Regions from separate parts of the Neptunomonas phycophila genome, predicted to be linked through region 2. Evidence: predicted binding sites of a transcription regulator. Region 2 holds the regulator's gene; each other region holds the start of a gene.
What was found. Region 2 encodes PhoB, which activates phosphate uptake and scavenging genes when phosphate is short. Its sites were predicted from a motif close to TGTCATANNNNTGTCANA; they were not measured.
Positions count from the first base shown of each region.

Region 1: the regulator PhoB is predicted to act here: its motif matches at 1,314-1,331, upstream of BS617_RS13620 (UTRA domain-containing protein).
Region 3: the regulator PhoB is predicted to act here: its motif matches at 1,749-1,766, upstream of BS617_RS06255 (choice-of-anchor I family protein).
Region 4: the regulator PhoB is predicted to act here: its motif matches at 1,253-1,270, upstream of BS617_RS05630 (PA3496 family putative envelope integrity protein).

Region 1 covers NZ_MRCI01000001.1:2,990,668-2,993,794, forward strand. Annotated here, with positions in the region: gene BS617_RS13610 (alkaline phosphatase family protein) at 1-194, opposite strand, end outside; gene BS617_RS13615 (ABC transporter substrate-binding protein) at 204-1,256, opposite strand; gene BS617_RS13620 (UTRA domain-containing protein) at 1,448-2,164, shown strand; gene BS617_RS13625 (peptidoglycan-binding protein) at 2,237-2,992, opposite strand; gene BS617_RS13630 (hypothetical protein) at 3,031-3,127, opposite strand, start outside.
Region 2 covers NZ_MRCI01000003.1:203,881-207,007, reverse strand. Annotated here, with positions in the region: gene ubiA (4-hydroxybenzoate octaprenyltransferase) at 1-577, shown strand, start outside; gene phoB (phosphate regulon transcriptional regulator PhoB) at 653-1,348, shown strand; gene phoR (phosphate regulon sensor histidine kinase PhoR) at 1,367-2,686, shown strand; gene cysZ (sulfate transporter CysZ) at 2,697-3,127, opposite strand, start outside.
Region 3 covers NZ_MRCI01000001.1:1,368,170-1,371,296, forward strand. Annotated here, with positions in the region: gene sucC (ADP-forming succinate--CoA ligase subunit beta) at 1-152, shown strand, start outside; gene sucD (succinate--CoA ligase subunit alpha) at 155-1,030, shown strand; gene BS617_RS06250 (retropepsin-like aspartic protease family protein) at 1,128-1,682, opposite strand; gene BS617_RS06255 (choice-of-anchor I family protein) at 1,837-3,127, shown strand, end outside.
Region 4 covers NZ_MRCI01000001.1:1,245,919-1,249,045, forward strand. Annotated here, with positions in the region: gene BS617_RS05625 (DUF2058 domain-containing protein) at 33-566, opposite strand; gene BS617_RS05630 (PA3496 family putative envelope integrity protein) at 833-1,036, opposite strand; gene BS617_RS05635 (PA3496 family putative envelope integrity protein) at 1,304-1,495, opposite strand; gene BS617_RS05640 (bifunctional acetate--CoA ligase family protein/GNAT family N-acetyltransferase) at 1,847-3,127, shown strand, end outside.

The DNA of each region.
Region 1 (3,127 bases), on a different contig from region 2:
ATACCGCTATCAACCGGACGAACGCCGGTCAAAATACACTCATACAACGGCCGAGACATAGAAGGCAGCTCACACTGCAGTTGGTATAAGGTTGCCCTGTGCTGCTCAATCAAACCATTCAAGTAGCCCATGCAATCATGAGCTACTTGATAATTGAGTCCATCCAGAACAACAAGGATGACCTTATTGCTCATAGCAGCCTCTTACTTGACGTGAATTAGAACGTTTTCCTGCCATTGACGTGGCAGTTTACGTGCTGATTTTTCCCAAGCGGCGAAGTCCTTTACCGGATGAACGTTTTGGTATTGCTCATTAGGTAATAGTTTATCTTGTACCGCTTGTGGTAATTCAACATTGGTTCGGATTGGACGTGCGTAGCCAGCCGCCAAGTTCACCTGACCTTTATCGCTGAAGATAAACTCACGTGCTAGTTTTGCAGCGTTCGGGTTTTTAGCAAACTTATTAATAATAGTGGTGTAACCAGAGATAACAGAGCCATCTTGAGGGATATTGACGCTAAAGCGATCACGCCCAAATTTGTCACGGTTATTTAACGCGTTAAAGTCCCATAGCACCGCCACTTCGACTTCACCCTTTTCGATATTAGCCGCACTAGGATCCGTTAATGACAAATTCCCTTTCTGCGCCAGCTTCGCAAAGAACTCAATCGCCGGTTGCAAGTTCGTTTCATCACCACCATTTGCAAACGCAGCTGCCAACACGGCATTATTAGCCTGCGCAGCCGAACCCACATCCCCAAGGCTCACTTTATAATCACCATTGAGTAAGTCACTCCATGACTTAGGTGGATTTTCAACCAGATTGTTATTCGAGATAAATGCGATAGAACCCGTATAAGCAAGCGCCCAATGCCCTTCTTTATCTTTAGCCCATTCAGGGATTTCAGACCAAGTAGACGGCTTATAAGGCTGCGTTACCCCTTTTTTAACGGCCACATTAGCAAACGCAAAACCCACATCACCAATATCGGCTGTGGCGTTTTTCTTTTCAGCCGAAAATTTAGCAATCTCTTGCGCCGAGCTCATATCGGTATCTTGATGCTCCAAGCCGTAATTGGCTTTTAAATCAGCCCACGTATCTTTCCAGTTAGCCCATGAATCAGGCATCCCCACACTGTAAACCGCCCCTTCTTTTTTAGCGGCTTCGACAAGCGAGTTCATATCCGTCTCTGCCGCAAAGACAGATGCAGACATCGTAGTAGAAATTAATAGAGCACTGGCTAACACGCTTTTCATCGTCTTCGATCCTCTTGGACTAGGTCAGTTGTTTAAATGAAAAGTCTATTAGTGAAATGTGACAGTTTAGATACAGAAATTTGACGATTTATCGCTATTCTTATGACGCCCATTCACCTGATTCGTAATATTCTTGTTATCTATCGCGTTTATATTGTGTGACAACGCAACAAACAATGGACTAGACCAAGATGCCGCCCCACGCGACAACTCAGCTTTCAAAAATAAAAATCACCATTCGAGAACAAATAGAATCAGGCGTGATTGCAGAAATGCAAAAGCTCCCTTCTGAGCGAGAACTCAGCCAACTCTTTAACACCACACGTATTACTATAAAAGACGCACTGGTATCCCTAGAAACAGAAGGGCTCATCTACCGTGAAGAACGCCGCGGGTGGTATGTATCGCCACAACGCATTCGCTACAACCCTTTATCTCGTAGCCACTTCCATCAAATGATAAAAGACCAAAACCGCCGCGCCGAAACAACGCTCATCAACATCCGCAGCGAAATGGCCTCGGGGCAATATGCCGCGGCGCTGGAAATAGAAGGCATCACCCCTATCCATATCATTGAACGTTTAAGGCACATCGATGGAAGGGCCGTGCTGTATGTAGAAAACTGCCTAAAAGCCGCCCTATTTCCAGCGGTGCTTGAGCAGCCCCTCACCCAATCGCTCACCCAACTTTATGCCGAGCACTACGGCTATCACACACAACGCTCCCGGTTCGATGTCATCCCTACATCCGCCCCCTTAAACGTCGCTAAAGCCCTTAATCTCAGTGAAGGCCAACCGGTGTTAAAAATTTGCCGTGTTAATTACAAACAAGATGGGGAGTTACTAGACTGCGAGTTTGAGTACTGGCGACCCGATGCAGTGATGATTCAAATTGATAGTCGGGCGTGAGGGAAGTAAAGCCAATTAGACTATTGAATTTTGAAATGGATAGAATGGTTACCTACCCATTTCAACTATTATTTAGTGGGCTCTAGCTAACCCATCATTTGAGTAAGGTAGTCTTATAAAGCTCTTAATAATATTCAGCGAACGCACCTTCCTAGCGACCTCTTGGCCTTCCCGGCTTCCGGCACTATTTGTATTACCTTCAATAGTGACCACTTTATTTCCACTAACGCTCTCTACAATTCCTATATGGGAAAATGTAAACACAACGATATCACCCGGCTTTGGGGATAGAATAGCGCTTGAAGAGGAAAAAATTGTACAACCATTATTCTTCGCCCACACCGCTAAAAAACGCCACACCGAAGGCTCCCGCGGCGCATTTAACGAAGAAAAGTACGACGAGCGAATACATAGCTTCTGGACACATAATGAAACGAAAGATGCACACCATGGATAACCGTCAGTTTTACCATTGATCACCAAATCATCTGCTTTAAAAATCTCAAGCAATTTAGCATCTTCACCCGCTCGATTATTACCGGTTTCTTTAGTGCCGATATAAGTAGCGGCAATAGCCGCCAACTGCTTTTGCGGGTTTAATGATTCAGAAGCAGCACGACTACTTAACAAAGCAGTCCAAGTCATCCGCCCAACAATACCATCAGCTATTAACCCGCTTTGACTTTGAAAAACAACCACTGCCGCCTCTGTCTTCCTCCCAAAATGTCCATCAACCAAAAGACCAATAGCAAGCTTACTATTCAGCAACGCCTGCAACTGGGCAACAGCGGCACCACGACTATTAAACTTGATGAGTTCGTAATTCATTTAAGTATTCCCTTACTTATAAACAATTTAAATACTGGCTATTTCTTCTCTAAAAATACCCAGCCATCAAACGAAAATGTATGAAAAAAGCCCTTTTTAAACTTCAAGAGAACACCGCCCTCCACAGCATTTAAA
Region 2 (3,127 bases):
GTTTGCTGGGCTGATGCTGCTCGCTTTTGTACTAGTTTTATTCACTAACCACATGACGATTTGGATGTCTTTTGGCGCATTAGCGTTAGCATCGCTTTATCCCTTTATGAAGCGCCATACCCACCTGCCCCAAGTGGTACTTGGCGCGGCTTTTGGGTGGGCTATCCCTATGGCCTTTACTGCCGTTGACGAGACTTTACCATTGGTTGCTTGGCTGATTTTCTTAGCTAAGCTGCTCTGGACCGTTGCTTACGACACCATGTACGCCATGGTAGATCGGGATGATGATATAAAAATCGGCGTAAAATCGACCGCTATCCTATTCGGCAAACAGGACAAGCGGATCATTGGGCTATTACAGATCGCCACTTTGTTAGTTTTACTATTAGTAGGCACATTAGAAAGCATGACGTGGCCTTACTATGTAGGGATCGTTATAGCCGGCGTGTTTTTTGTTTATCAGCAAAATCTTATTAAGGATAGAGATCGCACTCGGTGCTTTAACGCCTTTCTGAATAACCATTACGCCGAGTTAGCGGTCTTTGTTGGGATTGTCGTACACTTTATGACAAATTAGTGGCCAGCTGTAACATTTTTGTCATAATAAAATACTGTAATACTCGCGACTTATTACAAGCGTAGAGGCTTAGACATGTCTACAAGCAAACAAGTGCTAATCGTCGATGATGAGGCGCCCATCCGCGAAATGATCGCGGTTGCACTCGAAATGGCAGGTTATGAGTGTATTGAAGCAGAAAATGCTAACGATGCTCACGCGATCGTGATTGATCGACAACCTGATATGATTTTGTTGGATTGGATGATGCCCAACATCAGCGGCATTGAATTAGCCCGCCGCTTACGCAAAGATGAAACAACTGCCGATATCCCCATTATCATGCTGACGGCCAAAGGCGAAGAAGAAAACAAAGTACAGGGCTTAGAAGCGGGTGTAGATGACTATATCACCAAGCCATTTTCTCCTCGCGAACTGGTAGCTCGATTAAAAGCTGTTTTACGCCGTGCTACGCCTAAAGGCATTGAAGAGCCAGTGACGGTTGAAGGCTTAACGCTTGACCCTATCTCGCACCGTGTAACTGCCGAGGGCAAAGCCATCGATTTAGGGCCGACTGAATTCCGATTATTGCAATTCTTTATGACCCATCAAGATCGTGCCTACTCCCGCGGCCAATTGTTGGATATGGTTTGGGGCGGCAATGTGTATGTTGAGGAACGGACAGTAGATGTTCACATTCGTCGCTTACGCAAAGCGTTAGGCAATGAACATGACCACCTAGTACAAACGGTACGAGGAACTGGGTATCGTTTTTCGACACAAGTAGCCTAAACACGAGTTGTATCCCCTATGCAGAGAGTCCCCCAAGCCGCCGTAGGCAGTTTATTTTTATTTGTCGCTGTATCTGCAACGGTAGGCTTATTCATAGGCTCTGTTAGCTGGGGAATGGTTGCTGGGTTAGGGCTTTGGATTTTTCTACAACTACGCCAAATAGGAAGGCTGCAAACCTGGTTGCATAAATATGATTCTGAGGTTCCCGAAGCCGAGGGTATATGGGGCGACATCTTTGATGACTTAGCACGAATTAAAAAGCGTCACCATAAGCAACGTAGTGATCTAAAAGAGATCATCAAACGCTTTCAACGCTCTTCAGCAGCACTACCCGATGCCGTTGTTATTATTGATAAGCATAATAATTTAGAGTGGTGGAACCGCGCTGCAGAACGCTTATTAGGCTTTAAACATGTGTCTGACCGTGGAATGCCGGTTATGAACTTGTTGCGTGATCCTCGCTTTATACGTTATTACCACAAACGTAAATATGACGACCCTCTGCAGCTACCTAGCCCTGTCCTCAACGACACTACCTTACAGTTCCAAATAAAAGAGTTTGGTGCTAGCGACCGACTGTTAGTAGCCCGTGATATCACTCGTTTGGTGCGTTTGGAACATACCCGACAAGACTTTGTGGCCAACGCTTCTCACGAGCTACGCACGCCATTAACGGTCATTCGAGGTTATCTGGAGACTTTTTTAGACCAGGACCTCCCCAAACCTATGCAGCGTGCTCTGACACAAATGCAGGCCCAATCAAGCCGCATGGAAGGCCTAGTCTCTGATTTATTGTTACTTTCTCGTCTTGAGTCTAGCCAGCATATTAACGATGAAGTCCCTATCAACATTCATCAGATGCTTATCACTATCCACCATGATGCAGAAGTGATCTCACTCGATAAGCAACATCAGGTAACGTTAGATGTCGACACCGAGTTTGATCTGTTGGGTCAGCCACAAGAACTCCATAGTGTATTCTCGAACCTCGTCTTCAACGCTGTGCGGTACACACCAGAAAATGGCTTGATTAGTATTAAATGGTTTGTCGATGAGCAAGGCGGGCATTTTTCGGTTACTGATAATGGTATTGGTATCGACTCCATCCACCTACCACGTTTAACGGAACGGTTTTATCGCGTCGATGAAGGCCGCTCTACCGCCACCGGCGGCACGGGGCTAGGATTAGCCATCGTGAAGCATGCGTTATACCGTCACGGAGCTCAATTAACCATTGAGAGTCAGCTAGGGAAAGGCAGTACTTTTAACTGCCACTTCCCCCCTGACATGCTGTATTCAACTCAATCTCGTATAGCCCAGCAAAAAAGTGCGACCTGAGCGGGTCTATTCACACACCAGCCACCGCTCGTTCGACGTGTTCCTCAACCCAATATAAAGTTGCCCCTATCACAGCGGCAGGCATAACAATCAGGTTTAAAATAGGAATCATAGTGCCAAACTGCACAACGGCACCAAAACTGATAGAGGTGAGACGCCGCTCGGCTAAGAGCTGAGTCATTTTTTTAAAAGTCACCTTATTATTATCCATCGGGTAATCGCAATACTGGATCGACATCATCCATGCCCCAAACAAAAACCATAAAAATGGAGCAATAATGTTTAAAACAGGGATGAAACTAAACACGATGAGCAAGAACAAGCGCGGCAAATAGTACATCATCTTAGCTAACTCACGCCCTAATGCACGTGGGATCATTTTTACAAACTCGCCCCAGCCTTCATCCGTGACTTCGCGCCCTCGACGCAGTTGCTCAATCT
Region 3 (3,127 bases), on a different contig from region 2:
TAGGTGTAACTATTCCTGTCGTTGTACGTCTAGAAGGTAACAACGCAGAATTGGGTGCGCAGCGTCTAGCAGAATCTGGTTTGGCTATCATCGCTGCAACAAGTTTGACTGATGCTGCTCAACAAGCAGTTAAAGCAGCGGAGGGTAAATAATAATGGCCATTCTGATTAACAAAGATACTAAAGTTATCTGTCAGGGTTTTACTGGTGGTCAGGGTACTTTCCACTCTGAGCAAGCTATTGCTTACGGTACGCAAATGGTTGGTGGTGTTACACCAGGTAAAGGCGGTACTGAGCATCTTGGTTTGCCTGTATTCAATACGGTTGCTGAAGCTGTAGAAGCTACGGGTGCTGATGCATCTGTGATTTACGTACCTGCTCCGTTTTGTAAGGATTCTATCCTTGAAGCAGCTAATGCGGGTATCAAGCTGATCGTATGTATCACTGAGCACATTCCTGTAATGGATATGTTGCAATGTAAAGTGAAGTGCGACGAGCTAGGTGTGCGTTTAATCGGCCCTAACTGCCCAGGTGTTATCACTCCGGGCGAATGTAAAATTGGTATCATGCCTGGCCACATTCACTTGCCAGGTAAAGTAGGTATCGTATCTCGTTCAGGTACACTAACTTACGAAGCTGTTAAGCAAACAACTGATGCTGGTTTCGGCCAATCTACTTGTGTTGGTATTGGTGGCGACCCAATCCCAGGCTCTAACTTTATCGATATTCTAGAAATGTTCGAAAAAGATCCTAAGACTGAAGCGATCGTTATGATCGGTGAAATCGGTGGTAGTGCTGAAGAAGAAGCGGCTGCTTATATCAAAGCTAACGTAACTAAGCCTGTAGTATCTTACATCGCTGGTGTAACTGCACCTGCTGGTAAGCGTATGGGACATGCTGGTGCGATCATCTCTGGCGGTAAAGGTACAGCAGATGAGAAGTTTGCTGCACTTGAAGATGCTGGTGTTAAAACGGTTCGCTCTTTGGCAGATATCGGTGTTGCATTAGGCGAGATTACTGGCTGGAAATAATTCAGTGAGTTTGGTTCGTTAAAAAAGGCAGCTTAGGCTGCCTTTTTTGTATCTATTTTTTGCTGTGGTTTGGGTTTCTTTTTCCTAGCGGCAATAATTACAGCTGCGTGTCGATATGGGTCTGTGTTGGAACACTTAATGTTAATGTGTTTCCTAGCTGCCTTAATTCAAGATATTTGAGAAAGCTCATACCCAGTAATACAGTATCGCCATCCATATAAGGGTTGATGTGAGCCTCAACATTTTTTAGCACAATGTTTCCTAATTGCACTTGTTCAAGGTTCGTGCGGTGTACGGAAATACTTCCGTTTGCAGTCGACACACGTGTGCTTGCGCCGGCTTCTAACTTTAATTTGTTGGCGATATTTTCTGGGATGCTTAACACGGTAGCGCCAGTGTCTAATAAAAAGACAACAGGTTGCTGATTGATCATGCCAGTTGCAACGTAATGTCCTTGTCGATTTCTATTCAAAATGACAGGTTCGGCATTGGTATGAGATGTCATTAAGTACTGGTTTGGATTTCTTTGTTTTTCCAACCAGGTGCTAAAAAACATGGTGAGCATTATTAATGCAATAATCCATGTTAAGTAGCGCATGATAGATGACATTTTATCGATGGTAGAAATAACCGCTCTCCCTTTTTTAAGCATTTATAATGTTTAGAAGATTCTCGGATTTTAAAGTTCATTTATCGATTAAATTTAATCGTTTTGTTGCGTCATCTAACCGTCATATTTCTGTATCCTTTTAGACATCTGCTCTGATTAAACTCGATCTTTTTTACTAAGCATCCTTGGAGTAGATATGCGCTTTCAGCACACGGTTTTAGCAACAGCTATTACGTCGGCATTATTGGTTGGTTGTAATTCATCAGATGATGATTCGTCCTCTTTTTCGTTAGATGTGGCTCAAGGCTCTGTCGCTTCTCTTAATGTAGATGCTGATTTGCAAGTCGTCACCTATGAGAAAGATGGGGTTGAGGCGAGCTTGCCGTTAACCATAGGCTATGGCAGCGGTGCATACCACGCGTCGGCTGACAGCGCATCAGAGTTTTATACCATCACGGATCGAGGCCCTAATATAGCGTGTGGTGATTCTGCGAATATATTGGGTGTGGATGAGTTATGTGGCGCGGGCAATGAAGACGGTAAAATTTTCCCAGTCGCTGATTTTGCCCCGATGATTGTAAAGTGGAAGCTATCTGGAACGCCGGGGAATTACTCGGCTGAGGCTATTGAGACCATTACTCTGAAAAAAACAGACGGTACAGTGGTCAGTGGTTTGACGAATGACTTAGTTTCAACGGACACTGAAGGTGCGTTTGATTTAACTGGGGCTTCTTTAGATTTTGATAATAATGGATTAGATCCGGAAGCGCTGGTTAAGTTAAGTGATGGTACTTTTTGGATTTCTGAAGAGTATGGGCCGTCCATTGTGCATGTTAGTGCAACGGGTGAAATCATCGAGCGCGTAGTACCTGCGTCAGTAGCAGCGGATTTATCAGATGCGGGTTACCCCGTCAGTGGTGCGCTGCCGGATGTATTAAAAAAGCGCAAATTAAACCGTGGCATTGAGTCTATCGCACTGTCTCCAGATGAAGATGCTTTATATTTTGCCATGCAAAGCCCGTTAGCCAACCCAGATGCTGATGCCTATAAAAGCTCACGTCACTTGCGTGTTTTTAAGTATGCTCTAAATGCTGATGGCTCCTTAGGTGCTCAAGATGGTGAGTATGTTTACGAGTTAGATTACCCACAAAGTTTTGCTGATACTGAGGGTAATGGCGATGTTTCTACTAAGCAAAATAATGTCAAAGTGTCAGAGATGCTTGCGGTCGGGGATGACGATTTAGTAATTTTAGAGCGTATCACTAATACGACAAAGCTCTATCGTATTTCGTTGGCCACTGGTGACAACATTATGTCTACGGACATTAGTGACGCTACGGTTATGGCTCCCGAAAGTGATGAATCAAAAACGTTAGAACAAGTATTTGATCCATCAGCATTGGATGCTGTACCCGTTACCAAAGAGCTTGTATTTAATTCCTTGACCGACATGCCGTCTGATTCTAGCTTGCCAGCTAAAGTAGAAG
Region 4 (3,127 bases), on a different contig from region 2:
GTGAGTCTTAAATAATGTTATTAACCGTGACGTTACCACATTAGGTCATCAGGTATTTGGTAGGCCGCGTACGGGTCGTCTTCGTCTACTTCTTCTTTTTTAGCTTGAATAATCCACTCAGGTTTGCGCGCTGCTATTTTTTCGGCGGCGTCAGGAGGGACGATAAAAACGTTGTCTTCTTCGGGTACGGCAAGCGCTAAAGTACCTTTAGAGAGCATTGTTTGTTGTTCTTGTGTAACGTAAATGCTTTTGATTTTAGATCCATACGTATAGTTGTAGCGGATCTCCGCATCAGGGTTACGCTTAATCTCGAATTGTTGAATGATTTGGGTTGCTTCGGCTTCGGCAGCCCTTTTTGCTCGTTCGACTTCTCGATCTAAATTAAGTTGTTGATCTCGTAATTTTTTAGCTTCGCGTGCGGCCTGTAGCTCGGCTTGAGTGAGCGCAGGTGTTTCTGGTGTTGATGTTTGCTTTTTGGACTTACGCTTCTCAGCCTTAACTTTGTTGGCTTGTTTTTTAGACGCCAGTCCTGCCTTTAGTAGTTGATCTTGCAGGGAAATAGCCATCAGTGTATACCTATCATGTATGTAATTGAGGCACTATAACATAAGGCGGTTTGATGGATAACAGGTCGATGAGGTTTTCTAACTGGGCAGCCGTAGCGTTGAGCATAGGCCTAAAACATGACAGGTGTAGGATGAACGGCCGCTCTGGAGCCTCGTTGGAGAGAACAGTAACCAAAGCGGCCGTTTTAAGTGTATCGCCTACTACATACAGTACGATACCTTATTAATGATAGTCTAATTAGCGTATAAGGAAAGCGTTTAGGTTTTTAATAATCCAGTTGTTCAAGATCGTCACTAATTTGGCTCATCAGGCGTCGCTCTTCGAGAGTGTCTTCAATTAGGCGGCGCTTCTTACCGTTGAACCCTATCCTTTTTCTACCCTTGCTTGATTCTTCATCATCGGAGTAGAAGTCGCTCCAGTCATCAATATCGTCGCTGGATAGCTTTTCAACACGAATCTTAGTAGTCATTTAAAACACTTCTCAATATTAATACATGCTTTAATCCGGCCTAATCGGTTTAGTAGGCTCGGCTCAATAAATACGTTGGTAAGCATTACTTTGTAGTGCTTATTGGCGAATATAGTGTGTTTCTTTTGTTTATGAAAAATTAAATTTTTTTATTAAGAATCTCGTTTTCTGCGATATTCGTAATCGGTAACGAGCGTGTTTGTTGGTCAGGTATCGCATGACAGATTTGTGACTGAAATTTCAAATTTATATATTAAAAACAATAGATTAAAAATCATCATCAAATATGTCTTGCATACTTCTTCGAAGCTCGCGTGCTTCTAGCATTTCCTCTATGTTTTTTCTCACACCGCGCCGAGTGTTTTTTTGAGAGCTAATAAAGCCAAGATCGATGTCATCATCACCGTCTAGGATGTCCGCATCGTCTAGGTAGTCATCATTGTGTTGTTTTCCAGCCATAATAGTCCCCCGTTTAGTCAATGGAAGTTAGGTAGTAACGTAGCAAATATGTGTCAATTTTTAGCGATGTGAACAGTTGCTGTAAATTGAAAAAAAATCCTTTATTAGGTGATTTTTTTTGAATGTAAATCAAGTAAGTGGTGTTTTATGTTCAGGCTGATGTTGTATTAAACAATGGGATTCGTAACTATTGATGTGGGTGCTGGTTAGCAGTCTTTAGCCTGTTTATGCCAAGCTGTCCGTTATTTTGTATAAAAAGCGTGGTGATAAATCTGCCATCCGCTTATGCTTCTATTACGGAAAAAATCGACCCATCATTTATACTGTTAGCTCACCCTCGGGAGATTAAATGTGAGTACTAAGTACCTAAAGCGCTTTTTCCAACCCCGTTCAATTGCTGTTTTTGGCGCTTCAGAACGTAAAGGAAGTATGGGTGGTATAGTCTTGCAGAATCTTCTCGACAGTGGTTTTCCCGGAGGGTTGTTCGCTATTAACCCTGAGGAGTATCAGTCTGTATTTGGTGTGCGTTGCTATCGCGCCTTAACTGATCTTCCTGAAATGCCAGATCTGGCTATTATTTGTGCTCCGCCAGAATCTGTGGCCGATATCGTCCGCCAATTGGGTAGTCATCGTGTTAAAGCGGCTATGGTACTTACCGGGGGGTTATCAATATCGGGTAATCCGCGCGTATCGAATTTGGGTGAGGACGTTAAAGAAGCCGCAAAACCTTATGGAATACGTATCTTGGGGCCCGAGTGTATGGGGCTTTTGGTTCCTGGTTCAAAAATGAACGCCAGCTACTCTCACGTTAATATCCAAAAAGGTAAGGTTGCTTACATAGGTCAGTCGGGGTTGCTAGGTACGGCAATGATAGATTGGGCTAATGGGCAAGAAATTGGCTTTTCACACTTTATGACATTGGGTCATGGGGTGGATGTAGATCTTCCTGCTGTCATTGATTATGTCTCTAAAGACCCATATACCCATGCCATTCTTTTGCAGTTAGATCGTATTTCTGGTTCGGCTCGTCGCTTTTTGTCGGCTTTGCGTGCGGCTTCAAGAAATAAACTCGTGCTCGTTTTGAAGTCCGATATTATTTTTGAAGAGGCTAATAAACCCCCTTTAGCCCCAGGTATTCCCGATGAAGATCGAATTTATGATGCGGCCTTGCGCCGAGCGGGCGCTGTACGGGTAGAAACTTCGGATGAGTTATTTCACGCGCTTGAAACCCTGACGCGTATGAAACCATTACGAGGGGAGCGGTTAGCGATTGTCTGCAACGGCATGGGGCCAAATGCATTAGCCACAGACCGTTTATTAAAGCGGGGAGGGTTGCTTGCGCCATTATCTGAGGACACGGTCACTAAATTAAATGCATTGCTCCCTTATGAATGGAATGGCAAAAACCCACTCGACATAAACACGGATGCAACCCCTGAGCGCTTTGCTGCAGTAATCGCTATTTTAGTAAAAGATGCATCAGTCGATTCGGTGCTATGTATTCATGCACCCACACGTCTAGCGCCTAGTTTGGAAACAGCGCAGGAAGTGGTAAAGGTCGCTCGTAAATCCATGCGTAATATTTTAACTTGCTGGATGGGGCGAGCTACCGCTATTGCAGCTCGTAACCAT